4 regions of the Gracilibacillus marinus genome follow, and region 4 is predicted to be linked to each of the others. Evidence: predicted binding sites of a transcription regulator. Region 4 holds the regulator's gene; each other region holds the start of a gene.
The links. The regulator Rex, encoded in region 4, represses fermentation and respiration genes when NADH is low (regulators of the CRP and FNR family bind a similar motif). The targets are predictions, from matches to a motif close to TTGTGAAATATTTCACAA.
Positions count from the first base shown of each region.

Region 1: the regulator Rex is predicted to act here: its motif matches at 1,761-1,778, upstream of ACFOZ1_RS00965 (cytochrome c oxidase subunit 2A).
Region 2: the regulator Rex is predicted to act here: its motif matches at 2,741-2,758, upstream of ACFOZ1_RS14290 (nitrate/nitrite transporter).
Region 3: the regulator Rex is predicted to act here: its motif matches at 2,201-2,218, upstream of ric (iron-sulfur cluster repair di-iron protein).

Region 1 is NZ_JBHSDV010000001.1:189,024-193,233, reverse strand. Features, by position in the region: gene ACFOZ1_RS00975 (b(o/a)3-type cytochrome-c oxidase subunit 1) at 1-1,087, opposite strand, end outside; gene ACFOZ1_RS00970 (cytochrome c oxidase subunit II) at 1,089-1,559, opposite strand; gene ACFOZ1_RS00965 (cytochrome c oxidase subunit 2A) at 1,572-1,700, opposite strand; gene ACFOZ1_RS00960 (DUF1002 domain-containing protein) at 1,820-2,728, opposite strand; gene ACFOZ1_RS00955 (RidA family protein) at 2,839-3,216, opposite strand; gene ACFOZ1_RS00950 (secondary thiamine-phosphate synthase enzyme YjbQ) at 3,325-3,726, shown strand; gene uxaC (glucuronate isomerase) at 4,049-4,210, opposite strand, start outside.
Region 2 is NZ_JBHSDV010000005.1:158,124-162,333, forward strand. Features, by position in the region: gene pcrA (DNA helicase PcrA) at 1-220, opposite strand, end outside; gene pcrB (heptaprenylglyceryl phosphate synthase) at 242-925, opposite strand; gene ACFOZ1_RS14290 (nitrate/nitrite transporter) at 1,172-2,677, opposite strand; gene ACFOZ1_RS14295 (D-alanine--D-alanine ligase) at 2,937-3,995, shown strand; gene ACFOZ1_RS14300 (UDP-N-acetylmuramoyl-tripeptide--D-alanyl-D-alanine ligase) at 4,014-4,210, shown strand, end outside.
Region 3 is NZ_JBHSDV010000001.1:643,914-648,123, reverse strand. Features, by position in the region: gene ACFOZ1_RS02815 (extracellular solute-binding protein) at 1-160, opposite strand, end outside; gene ACFOZ1_RS02810 (ArsR/SmtB family transcription factor) at 503-1,405, shown strand; gene ACFOZ1_RS02805 (response regulator) at 1,707-2,066, opposite strand; gene ric (iron-sulfur cluster repair di-iron protein) at 2,276-2,974, shown strand; gene ACFOZ1_RS02795 (HesB/YadR/YfhF family protein) at 3,154-3,453, shown strand; gene ACFOZ1_RS02790 (flavin reductase family protein) at 3,562-4,029, shown strand; gene ACFOZ1_RS02785 (hypothetical protein) at 4,048-4,210, shown strand, end outside.
Region 4 is NZ_JBHSDV010000009.1:4,986-9,195, forward strand. Features, by position in the region: gene tsaD (tRNA (adenosine(37)-N6)-threonylcarbamoyltransferase complex transferase subunit TsaD) at 1-46, shown strand, start outside; gene ACFOZ1_RS16340 (ABC-F family ATP-binding cassette domain-containing protein) at 92-2,017, opposite strand; gene ACFOZ1_RS16345 (redox-sensing transcriptional repressor Rex) at 2,207-2,842, shown strand; gene ACFOZ1_RS16350 (YdiK family protein) at 2,878-3,087, opposite strand; gene ACFOZ1_RS16355 (CPBP family intramembrane glutamic endopeptidase) at 3,091-3,798, opposite strand; gene groES (co-chaperone GroES) at 4,084-4,210, shown strand, end outside.

The DNA of each region.
Region 1 (4,210 bases), on a different contig from region 4:
AGATTGTGTTATGAATCACCTGGTTCATCTGATTACTTGCATTAATAATTCCTCCTGCACCTGCAGGAATGAACATAAGCATCCCCATAAATGGCGCAAAAAAGCGAACATCTTTCCATGGTAGTTTCTTGAACCAACCGAATAGACCTTTCGCACCTAAATTACGTCCTCTTACTTCAAATGTAGCAAATAGGGAAAATGCTGTCATTAATGATGGAATAATTACCGCGAACGTTAATACAACTTGGAAAAACTTCCATCCATGACTAATTCCCGGCTCTAATAACTGATGGTGAAAACCTACAGGAATTGAGAATAAGATAAACAACAAAAATGCAAGTCGCGCTAAAGAATCACTGAAAATCTTTCCACCGATTATTTTTGGAATCATCACATACCATGCCATATATGCAGGTAATAACCAGAAATATACAAGTGGGTGACCAAAATACCAGAATAATGAACGACTTAATGTAACATTGATTGTATCAACAAGTCCTAATGACCATGGTATAAACTGAAATAGAACAGTTGCTACCACACCAATTGTTGCAATAATCCATAATACTAATGTAGCTACAGTCATGAACGCAAGAAGTGGACTTGTTTGTCCTTTATTTGCTTTGCGCCATTTATTATATTGATAAATATCCGCCGCTCCAGCAAAATATGTTCCTACAACTAATAATGCAAGTGCAATATAAAAGAATGGTGATGCTTGTAAAGGTGCATAGAATGTGTATAAAACGGTTGCTTCTCCTATCACAATCATGATTACACCTAAAACCGTACCAATTAACATCAAATAAAAACCAATCCATGCCGTCCTTCTTGTGCCTACACTAAAATCACCAACAGTCTTTACCACACACGCATGTAAAAACCCAAAAATAAAAAATGTCGTAAAAACAAGTGCCATTAACACCCCATGTGCAGTCAAAAGCTGATAGTAATTAATATAGCTCGGAAGTACAATCATTTCACTTCTTACCATTGTTTGAAGTAATCCGAAAAATCCAGCAACAATAATTGCAGAGAATGCTACATAAAAATGAGCCAAACTTAGTCTTGAATCCAATCTATTCATTCTATATCACCTCCAGTTTTGCACTCATATAGTGATGACCTGTGCCACAATATTCATTACATAGTATTAAAAATTCCCCCGCCTCATCGAAGGTATATGTCATGGAGTTGATATGACCTGGTGTCACCATCATATTCACATTTGTTCCTGGAATCTGAAATCCATGTACAACATCAATTGAGGTTACTTTAATTGTCACTTCTGCACCTTGAGGAATTTGGATGTCATTTGGAGTAAAACCGAAAGATTGTAATACAACAATAAGTTCATATTTATTATCTCCAAGTTCCTTTAAGCCAGGTTCATCAAATGGCGCTGTTTCTTGTACCTTCTCTGGATCAATCACAGTTAAATCACTTGGAGGCTTGTGATGATCACTCGTAAATGCTTGTATTCCGACAGTACTTAAAAATGCAATAAGTGTAACAATCCCAATCGTTATCCATATCTTTTCTAATTTGTGCATATGCATTGACCATTCCCCCTATCTATTCATAAATAATGCAAATATCGCTAACCATGATCCAATGATAAAAACGCCAACAAACAAAACAGATACAAATGCACCATATAGCTTATGCTCATCATCTGGTGACTTTCTTTGTTTTCCCATTGAAACGCCCCCCTTTTGGAACTTATTTGTATTTATAGTATGAAAAAAATAAGCTACTGTTTGTGATGTAAATCACAGACAGTAGCTCCTAATTTAATATATGTCTATTTTTTGTCTATTTAACTAAAAATACCTTTAATGGAATCAATGATATTTGTGAAGAAGTCTTTTACACCTTGCCAGAATCCTTCTGTATCCCCACCTGTTACTTCATCCAATTTTCCTTTTAAATCGTTCACAATACTATCTAATTGCTCTGTTAATTTCCCGAAATCAATATTCAAATCTCTCATTTTTTCGAATAGATTTGTTAACATCGCACGATCTTCTGGAGATAACTCAATATTTAAATTCTCTAATTGTGTGTTAATGATTTGCTCTACTTCTTCTTTTGTTGCAGGATTTTGCTCAGCAATTTGTTTTTTAATCTCAGTTAATAATTCACTTACTTTTTCTTTATCAATTCCTGCGTTTTCTGATAAATCTGTAGCAACATTCAATTCTTCATTCGCTACTTCCATGCGATCTTGATCTAATGTTTCTCCATCAACATTAAATGCTTTATAAATACCTGTAAGTGCAGAATGACCACTTACTTTAATTGGTGATGCAACTTCAATTAGCGCATTTTCTATCCCAGCAGTAAGTAGTGCGTTCGCATACATCTCATTCGTTACTTGCGTAATGTTTTCTGGTGTAACAATATTGACTACCACACCATTACCTTCACCTTTTCTTGTAATTTTCGCTGAGGAGTACATATTTGAACCGGGGTCTCCACCAATAAAATTCACTAAATCTTGTGCATTTACAATATATTCATCAACTAAATCAGAATCTGTTGCATTCAAAATACTTCTAACCTTGTCTCTTTGGTCTTCTGACAACTGTTCACCTAATACTAACTTTGGTTTCCCATACTTCTCATCAATTCCAACATCTTGTGTATCATCACTTGCAAACAAAACTGGTGAAAAAGCTAGTCCAACAAACAATATAGCAATACATATGGATACTATTTTTTTCATATACTATCTCCTTTTCTTATTCTTACTATTATATTATGCAAGATTCTTAGAAATATGGAAAGAAAAAAGAGTACCTCTACTTAATTATAGTAGAAATACTCTCTTTTATTTTATTTCTTTGCGATAACATCCATTTCTACACCAACACCTTTAGGTAGCTTGCTTACTTCTACTGTTGCACGCGCAGGATATGGCTCTTTCAAAAATGTTGCATATACTTCATTAATCGTAGCGAAATCATCCATATTCGTAATATAAATCGTGAATTTCACTACATTACTAAAAGTAAGGTTTGCTTCTTCTAGTACTGCTTGTAAATTCTTCATTACTTGCTCTGTTTGTTTAGCAATATCTCCTTCTACCACTTCCATTGTTTGTGGATTAAGCGGGATTTGCCCTGATACAAATACAAAATCCCCTGCGTCAATTGCTTGCGAATATGGGCCAATTGCTTGTGGCGCATTAGCTGTATGTATTGCTTTTACCATTCTCATCCATCTCCTTCTATAAAAAATAAGTACTATCAAAATTTTAACATATTACAGATTTTTAGTAGAATAGAATTGTCAAAATATTTTTTAAAAGGATGATTCATAATGGATAAGACATTTCAACTCCGTACATCAAGACATGACGAGATGATTGATATTACTAGAGAAGTTGCCACGTTTGTTAAGGAAAATAATATACAAAATGGAATCGCAATTGTTTCCTCCTTACACACTACTGCTGGTATTACTGTAAATGAAAATGCAGATCCTGATGTGAAGACAGATTTTTTGCGAAGATTAAATGAAGTATATCCATGGGAACACAAAGAAGACCTTCATATGGAAGGGAATACTGCTGCACACCTAAAAGTCAGTACTGTTGGACATAATCAGACCATTGTTATTACAAATGGGGAGTTATTACTTGGTACTTGGCAAGGGATTTATTTTTGTGAATTTGATGGACCAAGATATCGCAAATTTCATATAAAGATAATCGAGGGCTAGGACATCATTATCGTTTATAACACAAAACACGAACGATGCTATATGTGTTGTTTTGCACTAAAAGGATGATACGACTCTAATTATTAATTGTGAAATAAGTGATTTGCGTATACCCCGCTCCTGCTTGCCCACTCCCTTTTCTATGGGCTTTTTCCTTTAACTAACTTTTCAGGTAAAAGGACCCCATAGGAATGGGAGTGGACGCCTGCGCTTAGTGGGGTTATCTTTTAATACGCAAAAAATCCAAACAATTCGGTAACTAGCCTTCGAACCGTTTGGATTTTTCAATTAAAGAATTCTATTATTCAAATCTCCGTCAACATTAAAAACCAAAATATTCTTTTGCATTATAATAAGAAATATTTTGTACAATTGTTGCTAATGTTTCTTCATCATTCGGGTATTCGCCATTCTCTACCCATTCTCCAATTAAGTTACACATGATTCTACGGAAATATTCATGACGTGTATATGATAAGAAGCT
Region 2 (4,210 bases), on a different contig from region 4:
CGCTAATTCGATTCTTCATCTCACGCGCAGCTTTATTGGTAAAAGTGATCGCGAGTATACTGCGAGGAGAGACTTCCTTTTCATCTAATAAATACGCAATTCTATGTGTCAATACTCTCGTCTTTCCACTACCTGCACCTGCCATAATTAATAACGGCCCATCTGTATGTTTGACAGCTTCGCGCTGTTCAGTATTTAATCCTTTTAACAAGTCATGCATGTTTGACTCACCTTTCCGTCCTTATTTCTTCACAGCTTTGACTGTTTTTAATGCTTCTTTTGGATTATCATATAGTGCATTTCCCACAACAATAATATCCGCAAATTGTGCCATTTCTTCAGCTTCTTCTTTAGTTGTGATGCCGCCACCATAGATAAGCTTCGTCTCATTTAATTGTTCTTTTACTTTTTTTACAAGATGTGGATCCCCATATGTTCCACTATACTCTACATAAAAAAACGGAAGATGGAATAAATGCTCTGCCATTCTTGCATGTGCTATAGCATCTTCTTCTGTAGGCAATATACAATTGGTATGCTTAAACACTTTTGCATTAGGATTCATAATACAATAGCCTTCTGCTACCATCTCATCCCAATTAATAATGTCCCCATATTCTACAACAGCCTCATGCTGAATATCCATCATCCATCTCTTTTCCTTACTATTCATGACCATTGGGACAAAATAATAATCAAATCCAGGTGTTACTGATTCTATATTTGAAATTTCCAAAATAACCGGAACTGTATATCTTCTAATATAACTTAATAATTGCAATACATTATCGAGTGTCACATTATCTGTCCCACCGACAATAATTGCATCTGTACCTGATTCACATACTTGATCCAGTATCTCATCGTCTATGTCTTTCGCTGGATCTAGTTTAAATACATGTTTCCATTCTTCCATATTATACACAATCATAATCCTCCATTACTGTCGATAGATTTGAAATGATATCCCCACTTGCAAACAGATGCTTCGTCACAGACTATCATTCTTTTTTCCATTCTTATAGTATAGCAAAAAATAGACAGAATGATGAATGATAACAGACTACTACAGGAGAAAAATTTACATATTGCTAATCGTCCAAAAACAAAAAGCCTAACATAATAGAAATCCCCTCGCAAAGTCAGCAACTTTCCGAGGGGATTTCTCCTGTTAAGCTTTTTTCGTTTCTGTTATTTCACTAAACACACCGACATAATTCGTGACATTCCCACCAGCGTCTTTCAATGTACTAATTGACAGCCATTGTTTGTATAGCTCACCATTTTTTCTTTTATTCATGATTTCCCCTTGCCATATACCTGTGGAAGCCAGTTGATCCCACATCTCTAGATAAAATGCTTTATCCTGTACACCTGAACTTAGGACACTTGGTTTCTGTCCAATGACTTCACTTTCCTCATATCCTGTCACTTTTTCAAATGCTTTATTTGTTTTCATTATTTTACTATGCTCATCTGTAACCAAAATGGCTTGACCTGCATTTTTTACAATATAATCTGAGATGGTTAATTTATCTGTATAATACATCCACAAAATAATAATCAAACTTGCTAAAGCAAATTGAGACAATGCCATAAAACCAATGGCATAGTGTCCATTAATCTCAAAAACTAATGTAAGAATGATTGGTGGGAAGAATCCCCCGAGTCCACCCATTGCTGCTACAATCCCATTCACAATACCTGCCTGTTTGGAGAAGTATAATGGTACTAATTTAAATATCGTACCATTCCCAATTCCAGAGAAGAACGCCACAGACAAACTACCTATTGTGTAAAGTAGAATCGTTGGAGAGAAAGAGAGCAAAATCCCAGAAATCGTTAACCCTGTAAACACAATCATTAATACTTTGAATGGATCGAATTTATCACCTAACCATCCACCAATTGGTCTCATTAATGTACATAATACGATGAATCCCGCTGTACGAAGTCCTGCATCTACACTTGATAAGTCAAACTCAGAAACTAAGAAGTTAGGTAAATAGACGGTTAAGGCAACAAATGATCCGAACGTTAAGAAATAAAAGAAACTTAAGAACCATAGTTTGTTATTTTTATAGACACTCATAATTTGTTGTTTTAAAGATGTGTTTACTTTTGGTTCATGCTTATCCCCAAAAACAAAGTTCAATATTGCAAATAATGCTAATGGAACGATAAATGTAAGCACAGCTAATCTCCAACTATACATTCCTGCAATAATTGGTGCTCCAAAAGAAGTAACCGCAGTACCAATATTACCAACACCATAAATCCCGTTCACAAATCCATGCTTTTCTTTTGGATAATATTTAGGTAATGATGTGACACCAACAGAGAATACTGCACCACCAATTCCTAAGAACAATCCTGCAATGATTAAATCCATAAATGAATTAGCCATACTTAAGTAACCAACAGGCAAAATTAAAAATAACATACTTAGAATAAATAACCAGCGCGCACCAAATTTATTCGTATAATATCCTAATGGCACACGTAACACGGAACCTAAAATAACTGGAACTGCCGTAATTAAAGAAATCTGTCCTGCAGTTAAGCTGATGTCTTGTTTAATAAAACTCATTAATGATGATAGCAACACCCACACCATAAAACCTGTAACTAAACTTAATGTTTGAAGTGGTAGTTGAAGTTTTTTTACGTTCTGCATCATAATTCTCCTTCTCTTAACGAACTTATTTAGTCATAGCATAATGAGTTATCCGTAAAATGTCTGTGACTAATTTCACATAGTAAAATTCAGTAGTTGCTCAGTTATTTACAAAAGTATCATCCGATTCTTTTGTATTATTGTCATCTCCATTGACTTAGAGGTATACTAAATGTATTGTGTGCGTATAGGATAAGCCATTCTTTCATAGGATAGCTACATATATAATAGGTAGGATAAATTACTGGAGGTATTTGAAATGAAAACAAAATTACTTATATTATTTGGCGGTAAATCTGCTGAACATAAAGTTTCGATGCAAACAGCAAAGGCTGTAATGAATGCAGTGGATTTAGATCTATATGAAGTCCACCCTGTCTACATTGATGCACAAGGTACATGGAACAAAGGCAAGCGATTAGAAGGAAAAGTGGAAGATATAAAAGCATTAGAAGTGCATCATGAAACAACTAGCCTTTCTCCTTTTTCTTTAGCAAATGAAGAAGAGTCTCAAGTTGTTTTTCCATTACTTCATGGGCCTAATGGGGAAGACGGTACTGTTCAAGGATTATTAGAATTGTTGAACATTCCATATGTAGGTAATGGTGTATTAGCATCTGCAGCTGGTATGGATAAACTTGCAATGAAAGCAATCTTCCAACAAGCAGGTCTTCAACAAGTAAAATATGAAGGATTTATAAGAAAAGATTGGGAAGTAGAAAAACCAGAAGTAATCGACCGAATCGAACGCAATCTTGGTTATCCTTGTTTTGTTAAACCAGCAAATCTCGGGTCAAGTGTTGGGATTAATAAAGCTTCAGATCGTCATGCATTAGAAGCTGCAATTGAAGAAGCACTACAATTTGATCGCAAAATTATTGTAGAGCAAGGTGTCGTAGCACGTGAAATTGAAATTGGAGTCATCGGAAATGATGAAACCTCTTGTTCTGTTGTTGGTGAAATTGTTCCAAAAACGGAATTTTATGATTATAAATCGAAATATGAAGATGGCGATACAGCACTTATCATCCCTGCTGAAATTGACTCAGCTATCTATGAACAAGTGAAAGAAATGGCTACAACTGCATATAAAGCATTGGATTGTTCTGGATTGGCTAGAATGGACTTTTTCTTAACGAAAAACAACGAATTAATCATCAATGAAGTGAACACAATGCCTGGTTTTACACCTGTCAGTATGTTCCCGTTACTATGGAAACACTCAGGAGTCGATTATCCATCCTTAATTAATCGTCTTGTCGAACTTGCATTAGAACGCCATGAAGAAAAAATGAAAATCAAATATACAGTGGAATAAATAGGAGGCATTGCACATATGATTACACGCACAATTGCACAAGTAGCTGAAATGGCAAATGCACAATTATCGCTTCCTACAAACGATTCTATTCTTGTCAAAGGTGTCACTATTGATACACGTAAAATTCAAGGGAATGAATTATATGTCCCATTAGTTGGTACAAATGTAGATGGACACCAATTCGTTAGACAGGCATACGAACAAGGAGCTGC
Region 3 (4,210 bases), on a different contig from region 4:
TGTACGAGCTATATTTCTCATCTAATAAATTCACGTCTCCAACAATGTCATCAGCAGTTTGTTGCTCCGCCCCCTCAACTTGTACTGTCATGTTACCAATAAACACAATCCAAATCGTTAAGGAAAATAGAATGAATCGTAGTACATAAGTAGGATTCATTGCAACCACCTCTGTAATATTCTTTTATAAAAGGATAAATATGTTACTATTTCCTTTCACCTTAACTTAAATATACATACAAGTTGAATTCTAGTCAATAACTTTTTTATAAATCTTATTTCTCTCTATTGACTTTAATTAACTTATTCGTTAATCTCATGAATATAGAATGATTTAAAGAGTTTTCTGTATAATTCAAATCCAATAAACAGCGTGTTTCTAGTCTCCATTTGGATTTTTATTACATACATAAAAGTTAATTACTCAGATTATTTTTGTGTAAATTTTTTAAAAAAATATTAGATTATTTTATAAACAATAGAAAGAAGTGAAGTGAAGCGTATGCAACTAGAAATAAATAAGGAATCATTACCTGTATATGAAGCATTAGCAAGCGAGGTGAGGCTACATATTATTCAATTATTATCAAAAAACAAACTGAATATTAAAGAATTATCTGAAGCATTAGGAATTAGCAGTCCTATAGTAACAAAACATGTGAAGAAATTAGAAGTTGCTGGTATTATCAGAACTGAGAAAATTCCTGGTAAGTCAGGCTTACAAAGAATTTCGATTCTCAAAGTAGATTGTATAGAGATTAACTTTCCAGCTAAGATATCCCAATCTTATGCAACATACGAAACATCCGTACCAGTTGGACATTTTACCAATTACCATGTCGTACCTACATGTGGAATAGCAACAACAGAAGATATTGTAGGTACATTGGATGATCCAAGATTTTTTATGGATCCAAAACGTGTGGATGCGAGGATTCTATGGTTCACTCAAGGATTTATTGAATACAAATCACCTAATTTCCTTCGGGAAGAAGATGAACTTCAACAAATTGAAATCAGTTTAGAATTAGCATCAGAAGCTCCACTATCTAATGATAATTGGCCGTCTGATATCACATTTAGTTTAAATGGCTTAGAACTAGGAACATGGGTTAGTCCTGGTGATTATGCGGATAAACGAGGAAAATTCACACCAGATTGGTGGCCGCCAATTATTAATCAGTATGGATTATTAAAAACACTTAGAATTACATCACATGGTACATACATGGATGATGAGTTACTCTCTAAGATGACGATTCATGACATAAATACAGAATCAGATGTTTGGAATTTGAAAATGGAAGTAAAAGAAGATGCATCCAATATTGGTGGTGTGACTATTTTCGGAAGAGAGTTTGGTAATCACAATCAAGATATATTATTCAAAATTTATTATTTGTAAAGAAAATAGAAAGAAGAAATTAGGACAATAGATTTCTTCAACTACAAAAATCCACTTCCTACTCTATTGGTTCCTTTTTCCTGAAAAACCACTTTTCCAAGCGATTTGCGCTTAGGAAAGTGGATCTTCAGAAAAAAGCCCATGGAAAGGGAGTGGAATATATGCACACGAATCATTTCACACAATAACTAGTTATAGTGGTGTCGTATCATCATTTTATTTTAAATCAATACATGTAGTATCATTCGCGTTTTGCATTAATAATACCCTAGCTCTACTATATTCATATATACATCGCTTATCATTCATCATCTATCTTATTTAAAATATTCACTAATCCTTGAAAATGTGGTTTGATAATAAAATCTTTTGCACCTAGTTGAATTGCTCTTGTCACATTATCTCTAGTCGCTAAAGAGGAAGAAATAATGACATTTGCATTTGGGTTTAGTTCCATAATTTTCGCTAGTGCATCTAAACCATTCGATTTAGGCATCACAATATCTAAAATTACAATATTCGGACGCAGTCTTTGATATTGCTTTACTGCGTCAAGACCATTTATTGCTTCACCAATGACTGTATAATCAGACTTCTCTACCAATCGTTTAATCCATTTACGCATAAAAGCTGAGTCATCAGCAATTAATACAGTCCGCATATTTTTTACCCCTTTGAATTACGTATTCTTTCATGCTGTTAGTCTCTTTATTTTACTCTAATTTACCTCCGTACGAAAGAAAATTCGAGCAATTTCTACAATTTTTTATGTATCGACAATTAATTTTATAGAAAATGTGATATCAGTCACAATTTCATTCTAAACTTTTCGTTATAGTAAGGATAGATTCCATAAAGGAGGAAAACAATATGAGAACATTCGAATTACATGATACTCCAGCTGATATAGTAAAGTTATTCCCTAAAGCAAGTGATTATTTCAAACAAGCCAAAATAGATTTTTGTTGTGGAGGAGATGAGCCACTACAAACAATAATTGCAAAAAAGAAGAAAGCAATTGATTCAGATGCGCTACTTGAAACAATCAATTCATCCTATAAACAATGGATTGATGCAGGTAATACCCACACAAATTGGGATGAAGTAAGTAATTCTGATATCATCGATCATATTATGAGGAATCATCATAACTATTTACACGAAGAATTATTACCTTTAAGTCAATTTGTTACAAAAATCTACCGTGTGCATGGTGGACATCACCCACACTTAGAACAGCTACACAGACTTTTCCATACATTCAAATTAGAAATGGAAGCACATTTAATCGAAGAAGAAAGAGACTTATTTCCATTAGTAAAAGAATATGAAGAAACGCAAAATCCAGAAATCAAAGCGAAAATTATTAAGTTAAATGAAACAATGGAAGAAGACCATGACCATGTTGGTAATATTCTAAAAGAGATGAATGAAATTACAAATAGCTATGAATTACCTGAAGGTGCATGTAATTCTTACCGCATCACATACGCCAGGTTACAAGAGTTAGAAAGTAACACATATGAACATATCCATTTAGAAAATAATATTCTATTCAAAAACTTCTAATGAATTCTTAAATCTTACAATCCGAACTATTCACGCACTGAAAATAGTTCGGATTATTTTTAAACTTATCACGAAATACAAGAAAAATTCAACATAATAAACAAGCTATTTGTGTAAATTTATTAAAATAGGGTATTCTTGTTACATAGAAGTATTTTTTAGATGAGGAGATGTTTTGGATGGAAATTAAAGTTTCTGATCAAGCATTACAATGGTTTAAAAAAGATGTAGAACTAAAGCAAGGAGATACAGTGAAATTTCAAGCAAAGTACGGAGGATCTAGTCCCATTCATGATGGATTTTCACTTGCATTTCAATTACACGAACCAGCTAAAAACGCAATAGCTAAAACAGAAAAAGATGGAATTACATTTTTCATCGACAACACAGATGAATGGTATTTCAAAGGACACAATTTACTTGTGGAATATGATGAGAAACTTGACGAAGTATCTTATGAATATGAAGAAATAAATTGAGCAGACAATAAAATACTTTCACACTATTTATGATAGAATAGTATGAAATAGATGGAGCACCTGTCTTTCCGGTGCTCTTTTTATCGAATAATCTTCGAGGAGGGAATCATGGTGAGTACAGAATTCCGTAAAGCAATGAGTAAATTTGCTACAGGTATTACTATAGTTACAACAGAGTTTGATAACAGCATCCAAGGTATGACAGTAAATGCATTTATGTCCGTATCTTTAGAACCACAATTAATTACTATTTCATTAGATAAAAGCAGTACTTTCTATCAAAATGCTGAGAAAATAAAACGTTTTGGTATTAGTATTTTACGCGAAGAACAAAAGGAAATATCAATGATTTTCGCAAAGCAAATCGACAAAACATATACTGATTACACTACATTTGATGGTATTCCGACAATTACCAATCCACTCGCTACACTCGCATGTACTGTAGTCAATCAAGTGGAAGCTGGTGATCACTTATTGTTGATTGCTAGTGTAGATAAGATTGAAATTGCTGAGGATGATGGTGAACCTATTTTGTATTACAATAGTAGCTATCGTTCGATTCAGAACAAGTAAATAAGTGAGGAAAGCACATTGTCACTTCTACACATTTTAAAATTAGCGATACAATTACCGAAAAAACAAGCACTTTTTCAACTTAATAGAATAAGTATGCGAGACACTTTAGTATATCTATTTTTGCTTTTTTTTATTGCATTCTTACCAAATGCATTTATTAATGTGCAACAATTTGATT
Region 4 (4,210 bases):
GAACCCAGGATTAGATTTAGAAATGTATGCGAATAGAGGCAAATAAAAAAAGAACGAACTTCTCTTCTAGTATGAAGGAAGTTCGTTCTTTTTACTCTTCATGTAATTGCTCCCACTCTGCCATTAATTGTTCGAGTTTTGTATTCATTGCATCGTTTTCCTCTGTAAGTTGCAAGGATTTTTCGTGGTCTTGGAAAATGTCAGGTTCACATAATAATACTTCGTTATGTGCTACATTCTCTTCAAGTTGGGCAATTTCTTGTTCGATTTCTTCAATTCTACGTTGTTTTTTACGTTCTAATTTCTTTAATTCTTTTTCTTTTTGGAAGTCTGTTTTTCCTTGTTGCTTTGTTACTTCTTGTTCATTTTGTAATTGTAATTCTCTCCATGCCTTTTCTTCATTCTTTTTTTCCACATAGTAATCATAATCACCGAGGTATATTGTTGTTTTGTTCTTTTGCATTTCTAATATTTGTGTCGCTATTTTGTTAATAAAATAGCGGTCATGGGATACAAATAAAATCGTACCAGGATAATCAATGAGTGCTGCTTCTAATATTTCTTTACTATCTAAATCCAAATGGTTCGTCGGTTCATCTAATAATAAGAAGTTCGCTTTCTCCATCATTAATTTTGCTAAAGCTAAGCGTGCTTTTTCACCACCGCTTAGTGCAGCAACAGGTCTTAATACATCATCACCACTGAAGAGGAAATTACCTAGAATTGTACGAATATCCTTTTCATTCATAAGTGGATATTCGTCCCACAATTCATTCAAGACAATTTTGTTCGCATGCAGGGTGGTTTGTTCCTGATCGTAATACCCTATTTGCACATTTGCGCCAAGTTGTATCTCACCTGTATCTGGCTCTAAATGTCCGATAATGTTCTTCAAAAGTGTGGATTTCCCTACACCATTTGGTCCAACTAATGCGATACTTTCTCCGCGATTTACGTGAAGGTTTAGGTTAGTAAAAAGAGCGGGATCTGTCTCCTGATAGCGGAAGGATAAGTCATGTATTTTTAATACATCATTTCCACTTCTTCTTTCTACAGTGAATGAGAACTTAGCAGATCCCTCTTCGCCAAATGGCTTGTCCATCACATCCATTTTTTCTAATTGTTTTCTACGACTTTGTGCTCGCTTAGTAGTAGATGCTCGAACAATATTTTTTTGGATAAAGTCTTCCATCTTTTTGATTTCTGCTTGTTGTTTTTCATATTGTTTCAGTTCTCGTTCATAACTTAGTGCCTTTTGTTCTAAATACTTCGTATAGTTACCATGGAATTTGGTTGATTCATGTCTAGATATTTCGTAGACCATCGTCACTGTCTTATCTAGAAAATATCGATCGTGCGATACGATGACAACGGCACCGTGATAATTCGTAATATAGCCTTCTAACCATGTTAATGTTTCGATATCTAAATGGTTTGTCGGCTCATCTAGTATTAAAATATGCGGCTTTGTTAAAAGTAATTTACCAAGAGCAAGACGTGTCTTCTGTCCTCCACTTAATGTAGCGATAGAAGTTCCCCACATCTCTTCAGGGAAATTCAAGCCATTCAATACAGATTTGATTTCTGCTTCGTATTGATAACCTCCAGCAAGTTTGAATGCTTCTTGTTTTTGATCATAGCTTAATAGTAATTGTTCATACTTGGAACTATCTTGTAAAAAGTCAGGGTCGCCCATTTTTGCTTCCATTTCGCGTAAACTATTTTCTTCCTTTATGAAATGTTCAAATATTTTTAGCATTTCATCCCAAATGGTTTCAGATGAATCAAGACCTGTATGTTGTGCGAGATACCCCATTGTTATGTCTTTAGGTTTATGAATTTCTCCCTCATCATAATTTAGTTGACCAGAGATTATTTTTAACAATGTCGATTTACCTGCACCATTACGCCCAACAATCGCAATTCGATCATGTTGTTTAATTTCCAATTTTATATTTGATAAGATCAGCTCCGCGCCGAATCTTTTGGTTACATTATTCGCTTGTAAATAAATCATTCGTTTCACCTCATTGATGTAAGTGTATCTTATTATTACGGGAATCTGCAAGAGGGAAGGCATTGAATTTTATTAGGAAAGATACTCGTTCGTGAATTATTTCACGACTTTTTTGTTGATATCTGTTACAATGGAAGTAAGTAAAAACATTCACAAACCTATATGGAAATAGAGTAAGGGGAATGAAAAATGGTAAATAACAAAATTCCACAAGCAACGGCCAAGCGATTACCTTTATATTATCGATTTTTAAATAATTTACACATTCAAGGCAAGGATAGAGTTTCATCAAAAGAATTAAGTAATGCAATGAAAGTAGATTCTGCGACTATTAGACGTGATTTCTCCTATTTTGGTGCATTAGGTAAGAAAGGCTATGGATACAATGTGGATTATCTACTTGGTTTTTTCCGTAAGACATTAGACCAAGATGAGAATACTCCAGTTGCATTGATCGGTGTAGGTAATTTAGGTACTGCATTTTTGAATTATAACTTTACCAAAAATAATAATACAAAAATTGAAGTAGCATTTGATGCAGATCCAAGCAAAGTAGGGAAGTCTATTGGTAAAATTGAAGTCCATCATGTCGATGACTTGGAAGCGCATATTGGAGATATACAAGTGGCGATTTTAACAGTACCTGTATCTGAAGCGCAACCAATGACAGATCGATTAATACAATCTGGTGTGAAAGGTATCCTTAACTTTACACCTGCACGTATTACCGTTCCAAATGATGTGCGCGTACACCATATTGATTTAGCAGTTGAGCTCCAATCGCTAGTATATTTTATGAAACATTATCCATTAGATGTAGAATAAAAACAAAGGCACTCACCAATAATAGGTGAATGCCTTTATTTTTTCTCCTTTTTCTGAGCTTTTTTTATTGCACGATGCAATCTTACTAATCGAATGGCTAGTACAAAATCCATTGTTGCAAAAAAAGCTAATAGAATCGTGAAAAAGTTAAATATAGTTTCTTCTACTGATTGTATTGCAATATAGGTAAATAAGATACCTAATCCAAAATACAGAAATGCAGTAGTAAGTGGCGAGAATCTCATTATTTAATAGCCCCCAAGTAATATAAGCTGTAATTGTTCCATCAATTGTTCTACTTGTTCTGGATCAAGCGATAATTGTGCAATAACGGCCATTGTGTTCATCGACATATGGACAATAATAGGTACAATAATCTTCTTTGTTTCTACATATAAAAAAGCAAATACAGTTGCTGCAGCAATATATGTTAACAGATGACTGAAATCCATGTGTAATACCGCAAATAAAACACCTGAAATGATGGCAGAAAAGAAGAAATTCATTCTTTTATATAAAGAACCGAATATTGCCTTCCTGAATACTAATTCTTCTAATATAGGACCAAGAATTGTGATGATAAGAAGAAATACAGGTATTTCACGAGCCACTTGCATTAAGACTAACGTGTTCTCAGAAGCTGTATCTACACCGATAATGAATCGTTCAATAACAGAAGAGACCCCTTGTGCAATCATGACTAGGAAAAAGCCTAATATAGACCATAATATAATTTGGCCGATACCTTTTTCTCGTGCTTGGAAAAAATCACGTATCTCACTTTTCAATAGTAAAAGCGAAATAATGACAGCAATCCCAAATACAACGATATTCCATATTACCGTAACATATGGCAAGTTATTAATATCTATTATCTTAGTTAAGTAATAAGGAAGAACTGTAGCAAATTGTGCTAATACATAAGTAAGGATGATAATCATATACTTCTTTGGCAAAGTTTAACGACTCCCTTTATTTTATTTTTTCTATACATGATACGTATTTTAACACAAATCATGAATGAAATTGAAATGGTAAGACTATGTATAGAAGAGTGTTGTTTATATTTATGACGTAATGAAGTACATCTTTGCATGTATGTCATTTTTTTAGAAAAATTTCATAGTAAATACTTGCAAAAAAAAGTACTTTTCATTATTATAATAATTGTGTTAGCACTCTTGTATAGTGAGTGCTAAAGAACAAAAATTAAATGTAGATATCAAGGAGGTTTATAACCAATGCTTAAGCCATTAGGTGATCGTGTTATTATTGAAGTTGTAGAGCAAGAAGAGAAAACAGCGAGTGGAATTGTTCTTCCTGATTCTGCGAAAGAAAAACCACAAGAAGGTAAAGTTGTAGCTGTAG